One region of the Rummeliibacillus sp. SL167 genome, then DNA from elsewhere that is predicted to be linked to it. Evidence: predicted binding sites of a transcription regulator. Region 1 holds the regulator's gene; each other region holds the start of a gene.
What was found. Region 1 encodes CtsR, which represses protease genes until heat stress. Its sites were predicted from a motif close to ATGGTCAATAAAGGTCAAACA; they were not measured.
Positions count from the first base shown of each region.

Region 2: the regulator CtsR is predicted to act here: its motif matches at 2,122-2,142, upstream of clpP (ATP-dependent Clp endopeptidase proteolytic subunit ClpP).
Region 3: the regulator CtsR is predicted to act here: its motif matches at 3,105-3,125, upstream of FEZ13_RS09165 (ATP-dependent Clp protease ATP-binding subunit).

Region 1 covers NZ_VCBM01000005.1:65,814-70,933, reverse strand. The annotation lists gene FEZ13_RS17365 (acyltransferase) at 1-136, shown strand, start outside; gene corA (magnesium/cobalt transporter CorA) at 392-1,354, opposite strand; gene FEZ13_RS17355 (hypothetical protein) at 1,629-1,874, opposite strand; gene FEZ13_RS17350 (magnetosome magnetite crystal formation protein family) at 2,305-2,622, shown strand; gene FEZ13_RS17345 (CtsR family transcriptional regulator) at 2,792-3,262, shown strand; gene FEZ13_RS17340 (UvrB/UvrC motif-containing protein) at 3,276-3,842, shown strand; gene mcsB (protein-arginine kinase McsB) at 3,874-4,908, shown strand; gene FEZ13_RS17330 (ATP-dependent Clp protease ATP-binding subunit) at 4,933-5,120, shown strand, end outside.
Region 2 covers NZ_VCBM01000004.1:173,903-179,022, forward strand. The annotation lists gene FEZ13_RS16235 (GerAB/ArcD/ProY family transporter) at 1-871, opposite strand, end outside; tRNA gene FEZ13_RS16240 (tRNA-Arg) at 1,977-2,048, opposite strand; gene clpP (ATP-dependent Clp endopeptidase proteolytic subunit ClpP) at 2,231-2,824, shown strand; gene FEZ13_RS16250 (hypothetical protein) at 2,983-3,723, opposite strand; gene FEZ13_RS16255 (SpaA isopeptide-forming pilin-related protein) at 3,788-5,120, opposite strand, start outside.
Region 3 covers NZ_VCBM01000001.1:2,024,692-2,029,811, forward strand. The annotation lists gene FEZ13_RS09160 (YjzD family protein) at 558-761, shown strand; gene FEZ13_RS09165 (ATP-dependent Clp protease ATP-binding subunit) at 876-3,020, opposite strand; gene FEZ13_RS09170 (Crp/Fnr family transcriptional regulator) at 3,541-4,245, shown strand; gene FEZ13_RS09175 (ABC transporter ATP-binding protein) at 4,474-5,120, opposite strand, start outside.

The sequences.
Region 1 (5,120 bases):
ATCATCAATGATGTTACTAAATGCTAATTATACTTCAGTGACAATGACGAATCGTATTTTGATCGCAGCTGGTGCAACAATCGTAACTTATATATTGGCATTTATTTTGTTTGGCATGGAAGATAAGATAAAGTGAAACTCCATCAGTGGGGGTTTTCTTCCCCCCCTGAAATAGAGGAACTCAGGTTAAAGGCGCCACGTCCTGTGGCAACACCTGAGTGACCAACATCCTGCCCGTCCGAACCAATCGGACTTATACGGGCAGTTGACCTGACCCCATCTATCTTTCTCGTTTGGGATCTTACTGCCCGTTAAAGCGGGGTAAATAAATAGCATACACGTAAAAAAAAGCCCTTTATTTTGGTGGGATTCGCCAAATATAGAGGGCGTTTTACGGTCTAAATAAGTCAAACCAGCCTTTGTGTTTGAACCACGTGATCATTGAAATCGCAATTCCAAACATAATTAGTAAAATGATAAAATAGCCATAGTGCCATTCAAGTTCGGGCATATGCTTAAAATTCATACCATAAACACCAGCAATGAATGTTAAGGGGATAAAAATAGATGAAATAATCGTTAGAATCATCATAATACCATTCATGCGACTAGCATTTACGGACATATGACTGTCTCGCATATCTGCTGTAAGCTCACGGTTTGATTCAACCATTTCAGTCAGCTTGACTAAGTGGTCATGGATGTCTCCAAAGTAGGCTCTTTCCTGATCATCCAAATTGAATCGGTAAGAATTTAAAATGCGATAAAGTAAATCGCGCATTGGTAGAATGGTTCGTCTTATATGAAGTAAATCACTTCTCAAATCAAATACATAACGCATTGATTTGGTGCTATTTTGATAATTCAATTGGTCTTCGATTTCGTTTAAATGATCTTCAATGTTATATACCATAGGAAAATAGCTATCGACGATTTTATCAATCGCTTGATACATGACAAAAAGTGCTCCTCGTTCCCATGTTTGGGGACGGCTCACTAATCGTTTCCGCACAACATCGAATTCAGGTACAGAAGATTTATGGTAAGTTACGATGAAACTGGGAGATACGAACAAGTTCACTTCTTCAGCTTCAAATGTTTCCTCATTGATCTTGTGGGCAACTAGGAAGTGATAATCGTCGTAATAATCTACCTTTGGACGTTGCAGTCGCATTAAACAATCCTCAATTGCTAAAGGGTGAAAATGAAAAAATTGATCTAATAGAAGGTCTTCTGTATCGTTAGGCTTTTCAAAATCTACCCAATACCAATCAAATTTGCCTTGTTTAATTTCATCTAGTGGGAAATCCATTTTAAGTTGTTGGTCAGTTGTCACTCCAAGAGTTCGAATCATTACCACACCTCATTTCAACTGTTGTTATACCTATCCTCTCATAAAAAAGCCAATGTTTCCATAATTGAATAAAAAACACCGCTTCTAGTGTGACACCAAAAAGAAGAACAGCTATTTTTATCCTGCTTTAACGGGCAGTAAGACCCTGAACTCAAGATTTAGAGAGAAACGGGAAAGACAGATGGGGGATCAACTGCCCGTAAAAGTTCGATTGGTTCAACGATATCCATCAGAAGATGAAAAAAATCCCTATTAGATGAGAATTTTCTTTCTTTTAGTGGTCAGTGATCCAATATTTAGGGAATATATTGGTCGACAGTTTTTCTGGTATATAAGAATCCTGAAAATCAGAGTGAATGGAGATTTCGTGAGATAATTTATGTTGAACAGTTTTGGTACATACTGATGATGGTTCGTCGCAATGATGCATCAATGAACTTTTTAGCAAACAGTATGGCATACCGATGAAAATAAGTAAGCCGAGTAGAATGGTTCCTATTAACAAAACGATTTTTTTCAAGGAAGTCTCCCCCTTACCTTAGCTCTGTTATATGTTATTTTAAACTTTAGTCCAATTTTAACGGGTAGTCAGATTCCTAACACTTCAAGACTTAAGTAACAAGCAGAGAATAAGAATTTGCCTATCTATTAAAAATCCTGATGGCTCAACGAATTCCAGCTAGGGATAAAAAAATCCCTACTTACTATAATAAAGTGAGAGGTGACAACTTCTACGAATGTTCAAGAAAGGCTATCATCTATAGCGAATATAAATGTGTATCAACAATAGGATTAAATAGAATCGTTATAGTAGAAAAGACGTAACAATCATGGAAATGTTGCATGTAGAAATGAAAGAACTTTTAAAAGAAGTGAAACTTATTCAAAGGAAAGAACGTAGATTAGCTATAAGAAAATGTTTCAGAATAGTGAAAGTGAGTGATTAGAATATGGAGGAAAAAGGACTAAAAGTAATTTTGCATGCAAGTGCATTTTTTGCCCCATGTTTAGTGCCAATAGCCTTCTTTCTTTTGATAAAGGATGAAGAAATAAAACGTCTATCCATTCAAGCATTGCTGTTTCAATTTGTCATGTGGGTGCTAGTGGGAGTGGGAGCTGTGCTATCAGCCACGATTGTCCTGGCAATTATCGGTATTCCGATGATAGTTGTCTTTGGTCTTATGGGCATCATTGTACCGATTATTGGTATTATCAATGCGTTACAAGATGTACATTGGGAATATCCAATCGTCGGTAAATGGATTTAATAAGTTACTTTTGAGCATACTGCATATAGCGGTATGCTTTTTACGTATAGTAAAAAATATTTAAAATTCATAAAAAGAAGTGCAGAATATTTGCGTCAATTTTTATAGCCTTATATAATATAGTCAAAGATAGTCAAAGTCAGTGATGTAAGTGAGGTGGAAGCTAAAAATGCGAAATATCTCTGACATTATTGAAGGGTATTTGAAGGAAGTTATTGAATTAGGTGGTAAAGGACATATTGAAATTAAACGCAGTGAAATTGCAGATAAATTTCAGTGTGTACCATCGCAAATAAATTATGTGATCAATACGAGATTTACTGCCGAACGTGGATATATAGTCGAAAGTAAACGTGGTGGAGGCGGTTATATTCGAATATTACGTGTAAAAGCTGATTCTGAAACAGAGTTAATCGATGAAATTTTACAACAGATAGGTGATTCGATCTCTCAAGCAACAGCACAAGATTTTATTTTTCGTTTGATTGACGAGGATGTGATTACTCGTAGAGAGGCGAAGATGATGATCACGGCAATTGATCGTTCGGTGCTATGCATCAATTTGCCGGTACGGGATGAATTACGTGCACGAATATTACACGCTATGGTATTAACATTAAAGTATGATAAGAAAACATAAAGAGGTGCAAGGTATGATTTGTGAAAATTGTAAACAGCGGCCGGCTACGATCACAGTTACGCAAATGAAAAATGGTAAAAAAATTACCAGACATTATTGTGATGTATGCAATAAGCAGATGGATCACTTTCACTTGAACCTCGATTCAGAAGAAGGTTCAAATGCAATGCAAAAATTGTTTGCCAATTGGTTTGGAACACCAAGTTGGTCTGTTCAATCAGTACCGATTAATAATACGCAAACGAAAGTGCCAAATGATAGCTGCCCACAATGTGGGATGACCTATAGACAGTTTCTTGAAGAGGGGAAATTTAATTGTCCAACTTGTTATGAAACGTTCAAAGAACAGCTACCTCAAGTACTTAAACGACTGCATAATGGTGCAACAGAGCATATTGGAAAAGTACCCGGTTCTGTCAATCAAAGTTATCAAATGAAACGGCAAATTGAAGCGCTACGCCAAGATATGAAATCAGCTGTAGAAGCAGAACGTTTTGAAGATGCCGCTCATATTCGAGATCAAGTACGAGAATTAGAGAAGAAGCTACAAACAGGGGGTGAGGAAAGTGACGAGCATTGATCATTTTCTAAAAAGCAAACCACCTCTTTGGATGCGTGGTGATGTTGATTATGGTGACATTATCATGAGCACACGTATTCGATTGGCTAGAAATTTAAACGGTTTCCGTTTTCCAAGAGCTTTTTCAGATGAAGAGGCATCCAAAATTGGCAAGATGGTTTCAAATGCAGTGATGGATGGAGAAAATAGTCTTGGTATCCCATTTTCCTATTTCTCCCTTCATGATATGCCAGCAATACAACGGCAAGTATTGGTAGAGAAACACTTAATAAGCCCACAATTAGCAAATAAAACAAAATTTGGTTCAATCCTAGTATCAGAAGATGAAACGATTAGTATTATGATAAATGAAGAGGATCATATTCGAATTCAATGCTTGCAACCGGGATTACAGCTAGACAAAGCCTATCAGTTAGCGGATGAAGTGGATCGCTTATTAGAAAAAAATTTACCTTATGCTTTTGATGATTCATTTGGTTATTTAACAAGTTGCCCAACCAATACGGGGACTGGGCTTAGAGCTTCCGTCATGATGCATTTACCAGCATTAACAGTGACCAACCAAATGGGACCTCTTATTAATACGATGGTACGGCTAGGAATGGTTGTGCGAGGGATTTATGGTGAAGGCACAGAAGCTGTCGGTAATTATTATCAATTTTCAAATCAGATTACATTGGGTAAGCCTGAAGAAGATATTATTTTAGATTTGCAAAGTGTGGCTGAACAAATCGTTCAAAAGGAAATTGGTGCACGACGAGCATTATTAGAACATGCATCCATTGCAGTATCCGATCGGTTGAATCGCTCTTTAGGTGTTTTACGATATGCCAGAATTTTATCGAGCGAAGAAGCCGCCAATTGCTTATCAAATGTGCGATTAGGTATCGATTTAGGGTTAATGCCATCGATTCCCGATAAAGTATTAAATGAGTGTATGTTAATCATGCAACCAGGTTTTTTACAACAACATGCAGGTACAACACTCCAAGCCAATGAAAGAGATGTTTATCGTGCATCCATCATTAGAGAAAAATTGCAGTTAAATGATACAGATTCTAATTAAGCGTTGAAGAGGAGGAGAATTTTTATGATGTATAATCGTTTTACACAGCGCGCTCAAAAGGTTTTGCAACTTGCTCAAGAAGAAGCAATTCGCATGAAACATGAGGCAATTGGTACTGAACATATATTGTTAGGACTGATTCGCGAGGGTGGTGGAATTGCTGCCAAAGCACTTGAAGCGATCGATGTAAGTCCTGAAATGATTGAAGAAGG
Region 2 (5,120 bases), on a different contig from region 1:
CTGAACAAATATATAGAAGAAATCCTACTCTTATAAATGTCCCCGTTAACCATTGGTAAATAGAGAAGAAATCGATATGTTCGATAAAACGCCCAATTGTTGCTAGACCCCATTCTTCATATGCCGGATATCTTTGCTTTGCTGCTTCAACTGGACCAAACTCTGTAATCGCACCAATAAGCGGACCATCTGTTAATCCTACTAGGATAACTAGCATCATTGCAAAATGATACCATTTCATACGTTCTTTGATATGATGCTGAAGAAAAAGTAGGATTAGTAATTCAATAAAACCAGAAGTGGGATAGATCATTCCTTTAAGGACCGGTTTAAATCCATGTTCAAACATGGGTAATAATAATTCATAATCTTTCATCTTTATATTGACAAATGAAACAAAAAAGCCAAAAATGATAACGGCAAATAAAACAAATGTGTTAACGATTGCAATGGTTTCCACGCCTGAAGTAGCAAGATAAAAAGTAAGTATGACATAAACGATTAACAAAAAAATCATTGGTGTCTTCGGTAAAAAAGCGGAAGATATCCAAAGTAACGTTTCTCTCATCGTGAACGCAGCCAAAAGGATTAAATAAAAAGCCGTAATATACAAAATGATAGAAGATCCAACTTTTCCTATTTTTTGCTTTAACCAATCATTTAAAGGTTGCTGTTTAGATTTATTATGGACATAAACCAAAAGAAACAACCATATAAATGATGCAAACATTCCAGCTAAAACCGATGCCCAACCATCTCTTCCAGCCGCCTTTATAATGGATGGAATAATGGTTACATGATTTTTTAAGCCAATGAACGTCATTACCAATAATAGGGTGTGCAGTATACTAATGGATCCAGTACTCTTCATTATAAAAACCCTCTAACATTTGTTGATAAGGTGAGTTTTGACAAAAATTTAGGATAATATAAGTAAATAATGAAAACAATCCATTCGTAAAAACATATTGACTTGAGGGGTTTTTGGCGGTCTTAATACAATAATTTATGTAGATGAGTCCGTTTCATCATGCGAATCTGAATGAAAATAGTTTATGTAAATGATCCATTTCATCACGCGGGATCTGGATGAAAATAGTTTATGTAAATGATCCATTTCATCACGCGGGATCTGGATGAAAATAGTTTATGTAAATGATCCATTTCATCACGCGGGATCTGGATGAAAATAGTTTATGAAATTGATATGGTTAGTTAATAGGGGATTTTTTTGGGAGAAATCGTTTTTAATGCAATTATCCATTTGTAAAAACATCGTTGCTTTTTCCTTCAAAAAAAGAGAGAGAGCATGTGGCGAAATACATGTTCTCACTCTTTTTTACCAGTAAAATATGCTGTTGTTTCCATTTATTATTATACTATATAACCAACCGGTTGTAAATATTTTCATGATGAATAGGTTGATAATCTTTTATAGAGAGTTTAATAAAGTCTCTTCATCTAATTAACATATTTATCGCTTAACATTAATGTTGCCACTTTCCTTCTTTCTTTGTTCCTTTACTGATTCTAAAATTTCAATATACGTTAACTATATAATCAAAATCATACTTTTCTTCTCACTCTTTCCATCCTTGCTAAGATATTTAATACTAATAATTCTAATTAGAAGATGTTCAGCGTATACCGTTAATGGATACATTCGCGATATCCATTTATCCGCATCTTTCATAACAATCAGCACATCCTCTCTAATCAATACGTTGTTACTTTTTTGGATATTTTAGTTAAATAAATGTGGGATTTTTGTGTCTATACTAAGTAGATCTTCCCCATTTTTTATAGTAAAAATAAAACCTCCTCATGTCAGTGAATTTTGTTAAACTCACTTTTTTTGAGAAGGCGAATAATATAGGCAAATTTTGGAGATTATTTAGAGGAGTTCTATGCTCCGTTGTTTTCTCCTTGATACCTATAAATACTTGTGTATCGAAGCTTGTAGTCAATTTTATGTATGCCCCCGGAGGGAATCGAACCCCCAGCCTAAGAACCGGAATCTTATGTTTTATCCATTAAACTACGGAGGCAAAAAGTATTTGCGACTTATCTATTATACAAATTAAATGGGAACAATTCAATAAGAGAAAAAAACAATCGTAATATTTGACCTTTATTGACCATTATGTGTATGATAAAGTTACAGCTGAGATAGATAAACTTTCAGCGTATGAACACGAAATTACCTTATTAATTTGAGGAGGCTATTTACATGAATTTAATCCCTACAGTTATTGAGCAAACAAATCGCGGTGAACGTGCCTATGATATTTACTCACGTTTATTGAAAGACCGCATCATCATGCTTGGCAGTGCCATTGATGACAACGTAGCAAACGCTGTTGTATCTCAATTATTATTCCTAGAAGCTGAAGATCCAGAAAAAGACATCTACCTTTACATCAACTCTCCTGGTGGTAGCGTAACAGCTGGTATGGCTATCTATGATACCATGCAATTCATCAAACCAGACATCCAAACAGTTGGTATGGGTATGTGCGCATCAATGGGTTCATTCCTTCTTACAGCAGGCACAAAGGGTAAACGTTATGCATTACCAAACTGCGAAGTCATGATTCACCAACCTCTAGGCGGCGCACAAGGTCAAGCAACAGAAATCGAAATTGCTGCAAAACATATTTTAAAAACACGTGAAAAATTAAACGGCATCCTTGCTGAACGCACAGGCCAACCAATCGAAGTCATCGCTCGCGATACAGACCGTGATAACTACATGACTGCTGAACAAGCAAAAGAATACGGCCTAATCGACCACATCATGGATCGCAATGAATTAAAAAAATAAGATAGGCATTTTCAAAAACAAAACGGCAAGACTCGTTTATTCAGAAGAGTCTTGTCGTTTTTTTCTGCGTGAAAGGCTTTTTGTACAGAGTTTTATATGAAAAGTTATTTTGGATAGTTAAAATGATCGTTGGTTTTGACAGTTGCATGGAACAATCTTTAGAAGAAAATCGAGTGAGTTCTTTTAGATTGGTTATGGGAGAAGAAAAGGAGAGAAGGTATAAAAGAAAGGAAGGAGATGGAAAGGAAGACGTAAATAGTTTTAAACGTGGATACAATTTGTTGTTTCGTGGATTGAATAGGGTCTTCCATGGATTGGAGGATGTTTTCCGTGGATGGAACCTTCTTCCCCGTGGATTGGGTCCCTTCTTCCGTGGATTGGACCTCTTCTTCCGTGGATGGAACCTTCTTCCGTGGATGGAACCTTCTTCCGTGGATTAGGACTCTTCTTCCGTGGATTGAGTCTCTCCTTCCGTGGATTGAGTCCCTCCTTCCGTGGATGGAACCTTCTTCCGTGGATTGAGTCTCTCCTTCCGTGGATTGGGTCCCTCCTTCCGTGGATTGAGTCCCTCCTTCCGTGGATTGAGTCCCTCCTTCCGTGGATGGAACCTTCTTCCGTGGATTGGGTCCCTTCTTCCGTGGATTGGACCTCTTCTTCCGTGGATTGGGGCTCTCCTTCCGTGGATTGAGTCTCTCCTTCCGTGGATTGGGGCTCTCTTTCCGTGGATGGAACCTTCTTCCGTGGATTGAGTCTCTCCTTCCGTGGATTGGACCTCTCCTTCCGTGGATTGGGGCTCTCCTTCCGTGGATTGGGGCTCTCCTTCCGTGGATGGACCTCTCTTTCCGTGGATAGAACTTCTTCTTCCGTGGATGAATAATTTCAAGCACTATCAATTTCAAGAAATCGGTCTTTTTTCTTCTAAAATGAAAAAAGCGGCTCTCCCAAAGGGGAACCGCTTCGAAATTACATTATACTCTTTTTACGGCGACCACGATAAATAGCGTAACCACCTAAAAGAACTAATACAAGTCCCATTAAGCTTGCATATAAAGAGGTTTGAACTCCTGTTTGAGGTAATTTTACTAAGTGATAATCACCATCAGGAAGTCCTTCCACCACGATGTTGCCATCTTTGTTGACTTTCAAACCACTTGCAATGGTTTTACCGTTTTCGTCAACCAATTTATAGACATCATCTTTATATTTATGAGCATGGTCTTTATCTGTTACTTTGAAAGTAGCACTATTGTTACCACTTTTTGATGCTTTGTTATTGTTAGGAGATGTTGTGTCTTCGTCCTTGTTTTTGTTTGGTGTTTTGCCATTTCCTTTGTTGTTATCATTTTTAGGATCTTTCGGCTCATCCACTTTCACATTATCAATGACGATATTTGGACCACATTCGCCTTTTTTCACAGTAAATGTGATTGTTCCTGACTGTTCTTCATAACCTGATGGCGCTTTTTGTTGAACTAGTTCGTAAGTACCTGGTTTTAGATGAGCAACCGTAATTTTACCGTTACTATCTGAAGTCACAGTAGTCACTGTTTTGCCATCTTGATCTTTTACAACAAAAGTAGAAGAACCTTTGACAACTTTTCCTGTTTCTTCATCTTTATTGATAAAGACAACATCGCATTGTTTCGGTACATTTTTAACAACCACTACTGTGTTTTCACATGTACCATCTTCTTTTGTTTTCACAGTGAATGAAACATCCGCAGATTTCTCATAACCATTTGGTACAGAAGTTTGTACTAATGTATAATCACCTGCTACAAGCCCTTTTACAATGATTTTTCCATCTTTATCAGAAGTAGCATTTTCAGCAACGACTTTTCCATCTTTATCTTTAATGGTAAATGTCGCACCTGCTACCTTGATATTCGTAGCATCTGCATCGATCACTGTAATATCTACAGGACATGTTTTTGGATCATTTTTCACCGTTGAGATCGTTACAGTACATGTTCCGTTATCATTTTTCACTGAGAATGAAATCGGCTCTTTGTTAAATTCATAACCAGCTTTCGATGATGTTTGAACAAGTTGATAATCGCCCACTGTCAATGCAGGCAATGAAACCTTCCCAGACGCATCACTTGTTACAGTCGCAACGGTCACACCATTTTGTTTTATCTCGAATGTAGCATTTCCAATACCATTGTTCGTTTTTGAATCCACTACGTTGAATTCGATCGGACAAGTCGGTGTTGGTGGGATTGGGTAGTTTTTCACTGGAATTAATGAAGTACAAGTATCTGTTGACACAACAAATTCTTGAGGACTTGCAGCA
Region 3 (5,120 bases), on a different contig from region 1:
AAACGAAAAGATAGATGGTGGATCAACTGCCCGTAAAAGTCCGATTGGTTCAGCTAACCATCAGTGGGGGATGCAGAAAACCCCCACTGATAGAGTTTCACTTTATCCCGCTTTAACGGGCAGTAAGACCCCATCTCAAGATTTAAAGAGAAACGAAAAGATAGATGGGGATCAACTGCCCGTAAAAGTCCGATTGGTTCGGGCGGGCAGGATGTTGGTCACTCAGGTGTTGCCACAGGACGTGGCGTTTTTCACTTCCGTTCCTCTAGTTCAGTGGGGGATGCAGAAAACCCCCACTGATAGAGTTTCACTTTATCCCGCTTTAACGGGCAGTAAGACCCCATCTCAAGATTTAGAGAGAAACGAAAAGATAGATGGGGATCAACTGCCCGTAAAAGTCCGATTGGTTCAGCTAACCATCAGTGGGGGATGCAGAAAACCCCCACTGATAGAGTTTCACTTTATTGCGCAAACTATTTGAAAAGTTTCTTTTAAATAAATGGGCACATATGATATGATAGGATAAGTAGATAAGTTAGTTTAGAGGTGAAATAGAGATGAGATATATTATTTTAGTCATTTGGTCTGCCCTATTAGTTACAGTATTAAACTATGTAGTCAGCTCGATCAATAATGTCGCATTTGATGGTCCAGCATTTACAAAAGGCTTATGGATCTCACTTGTATTTGCTGCGTTACTTCTTGTCATCGATGCAGTGATTCCAAAAGATTCACCAAAAGAAATCGGTCATCAAGAATAAAAAAATCCTGCCGTTTGGCAGGATTTTTATTTTGCAGAAATACCACATGTTGCAAAGCCACTAATAAAATCACCTTATTAATAACTAAGATCGAATCGCTTTTTAACATTTCGCTTAGTTTTCTTTATGAATAACTACCTTACCATCTTCCATAGACACTACTAATTTTGTTCCTGCAGTTGCTTCCCCTTTTAACAATTCTTGGGCAACTAATGTTTCGATATGACGTTGAACAAAGCGGCGTAAAGGTCTAGCACCAAAAGCAGGATCTACTCCTTCTTTCGCAACCCATTGTAGAACATCCTCGTTCACTTGTAATTCAATTTCTTGTTCAGCCACTCGTTTTTGCAATAATTGAATATATTTCTTAGCAATTTCAAAGTATTGCTCATTCGTTAATGAATGGAACATAATGATGTCATCTAAACGGTTAAGCAGTTCAGGTTTGAAGTGTTGTTTTAAAGCCGCCATGACTAAATCTTCCACTGCATGTTCATTTTCTTGGTCTTTCAAATCCATTAAATAATTTGAACCAATATTTGAAGTTAAGATAACGACAGTATTTGTAAAGTTCACTGTACGCCCTTGACTATCGGTAATACGGCCATCATCTAAGATTTGAAGTAAAATATTTGCTACATCTGGATGAGCTTTTTCGATTTCATCTAATAGTACAACTGAGTATGGATTACGACGAACAGCTTCTGTTAATTGACCACCTTCTTCGTAACCAATATATCCTGGAGGTGCTCCGACTAAACGAGAAACACTGTGTTTTTCCATATATTCGGACATATCAATTCGGATAAAATGATCCTCAGAATCGAATAACTGAGCAGCTAAAGCTTTCGCCAATTCCGTTTTCCCAACACCAGTTGGTCCTAAAAATAGGAATGATCCGATTGGCTTGTTTGGATCTTGAATGCCAGCTCTTGCTCTCCAAACAGCTTCTGTTACTAGGCGTACTGCATCATCTTGACCAACTACACGTTCATGCAGTGTGTCTTTCAAATGCAATAATTTTTCGCGTTCACCTTCTACTAACTTTGTTACTGGAATACCTGTCCATCTAGAAACAATGGATGCAATTTCATCTGCTGTAACATCTTCACGTAATAATCGAGTTTCGTTTCCATCTTGTAAAGATTTTTCTAATTGTTTCAATTCTTTTTCAAGTTCTGGAATTTTACCGTGACGGAGTACGGCAGCTTTGTTTAAATCATATTGATTTTCTGCTTCTTCTAATTCACGGCGATAACGATTTAAAATTTCACGTTTTTCTTGAATTTTATGCAATGATGCTTTTTCTGATTCCCATTGTTCCTTCATAGCTTTAGAAGATTCTTTTAGTTTTTCTAATTCTTCGCGTAATGCAACTAAACGTTTTTGGCTTGCATCGTCTTTTTCTTTCATCAATGCTTGTTCTTCAATTTCAAGTTGCATTTGTCGACGTGTTACTTCATCTAATTCTTGTGGCATAGAGTCAATTTCTGTACGAATCATCGCACAAGCTTCATCGATCAAATCGATCGCTTTATCTGGTAAGAATCGTTCTGTTAAATAACGATTGGAAAGTTCTGCAGCAGCTACAATTGCGCGGTCATGAATTTTAACTGCATGATGCAATTCAAATCTTTCTTTTAGACCACGTAAAATGGAAATAGTATCTTCTACAGATGGTTCACGTACTAATACTTGTTGGAAACGACGTTCAAGTGCAGGATCTTTTTCGATATACATACGGTATTCATCTAAAGTTGTTGCACCGATACAATGTAATTCACCACGTGCTAACATTGGTTTCAACATATTACCTGCATCCATCGCACCATCTGTTTTACCAGCTCCCACGATCGTGTGAATTTCGTCGATGAATAAAATGATACGTCCTTCACTTTCTTTGACTTCTTTTAATACCCCTTTTAAACGTTCTTCAAATTGGCCACGATAACTTGCACCTGCAATCAATGCACTCATATCTAATTCATAAATAAGATGATCTTTTAATCCTTCAGGCACATCTTTTTTGACAATACGTTGTGCCAATCCTTCCACAATAGCTGTCTTACCAACACCAGGTTCACCGATTAATACAGGGTTATTTTTGGTTTTACGAGATAAGATTCGGATGACATTTCGAATTTCTTGGTCACGCCCAATAACGGGGTCCATTTTACCTTTCTTTACTTCTTCTACTAAATTTCGTCCAAATTGTTCCAATGGACTTTTTTGTTCTTCATTGTTCATTTGCATTTGCATAAAGATCCAGCTCCTTCGTTTGACCTTTTTTGACCTTTTGATTAATTATATTATAATTCCATTATCATGAATTGTAAAGATAAATGTTTGACCTTTTTTGACCTTTATAATCCTTTTATATACATTGTTGATTTTCTGCCATATTCTTCGTTTTGTTATATGACATTATTGATTTTCCATACCAAATGTATTGATTATTTAATTTTATCCATTTATCAGGTGTGTTGATGATCCAATTTTTCTAAAAATATAGTGTATTTGCTGATTTAATATTTAGTTGCTCTATCAGAGGCTTTCTACTCTTTCCGAGGCCTTTATTCGCTCTCTCCTGATTTATTCGCTCTTTCGGAGACTTTCTTCTTTTGTAAAAACATCTTTTTCTTGTAGCATAATTGATGAATATCAACAGTATTGTTAAACAAAGCCTAATTTTAAAAGAAATGTGACAGTTTAAAAGTATCGAATTAATCCTAAATTCCTATGTTATAATGAAGAAAAATGAATGAAGGTTGTAGATGATATGGTAAATTCTTATAAGATAGATCCACTTCCTGCTAATATTTCTAAAATATTCAAAGAAAATGGTTCACTGCTTAAGATTTCAAAGGGTAGTCATCTATGCTTAGAAGGTGAACCGGTAAAAGATATTTTTTATGTCGTATCGGGAAAAGTCATTCTGTCTAAAGAAACTATTAGTGGTAAAGAATTGACACTTCGAATTTGTGGTAGCAATGACTGTATTGGTGAGGGGATTATTTTTAGTAAAACAGGGTTTTATCCTTTAAGTGCTAAAGTTATGGAATCAGCTACGATCATTACTCTTGATAAAAATCTTTTTGAAATGTGTTTAAGTCAAGAACCTGCTTTGTTAATCGAGTGCATAAGCTGGTTGCAATTACAAAATTTGAAAGCGCAAACTAAAATGCGTGATTTACTTTTATATGGTAAAAAAGGTGCTCTATACTCAACCATTATTCGACTAACCAATACTTATGGTATGTTGAAAGAGAATGGCGATATTGTCATCGATTATCCATTAACCAATTCAGATCTTGCCAATTTATGTGCTACTAGCCGTGAAGTCATTAATCGAATGTTAAATGAACTAAAAAAATTAGAAGTAATATCTTTCGATAAAAGTATTATTACCGTCCATAAATTAGATTTTCTAAAAAGAGAATGTGAATGTGAAAACTGTCCTTTAAACATTTGCCGTATTGACTAATAATTCATCTATTATTATAGGGTTTTCTGCAATAATATATCAAAAAAGCTTGATACGTTTTATAGCGACCAAGCTTTTTTGATATAAAGTAAAACTTAGACAACAGGTTTTCTCGATTCCAACTGTGACTGCGTATTTACTGAAACGATCGAGCTTTCATCTCCTGCTTTTTCCTGATTCTTGAAGTGCAAGCCTTGATACTATTCGTGAAAAGCTTGGACTCTTCAACTAATTTTGAAATTGCAGTTCATTGAATTTTTTATGCTTCAACTCGAGTACAATATCACATTCTTTTGCGATTTCTCTTTCATGGGTAATGACGATAACACATTTTCCTTGATTATGCGCTAATTCTTTAAACAATCGAACAATCTCTAAAGAATTTTTTTCATCTAAATTACCAGTTGGTTCATCGGCCACAACAAGTCGAGCTTCACAGCACATCGCCCGTACAATTGCTACACGTTGCTGTTGACCACCTGATAAATGCTGCACATTTTTTTGCGCCAGTTCCTTTGTTATTCCCACTTTTTCTAACATGGAGAACGCATAATCTTTTCGATTTGCTTGATGACTATGAGTAATTTCCATTGCTGATACAATATTATCTACCGCAGACATATATGGCAGCAAATTATAGGATTGAAAGACAATTGATACATATTGATTACGGTAATTCGTCAAGCCAATCTTCTTCAATGATTTTCCTTCATATAATATCTCGCCAGTTTTAGGAACATCTAGTCCTGCGATCAAGGAAAGAAATGTTGTCTTTCCTGAACCGCTTGAACCTAAAATGCTATATAATTTTCCCTTTTCGAATGTCAAGTTGACATTTTCATAAAGCGCATCAGCTTTATTGTTATACCAATAAT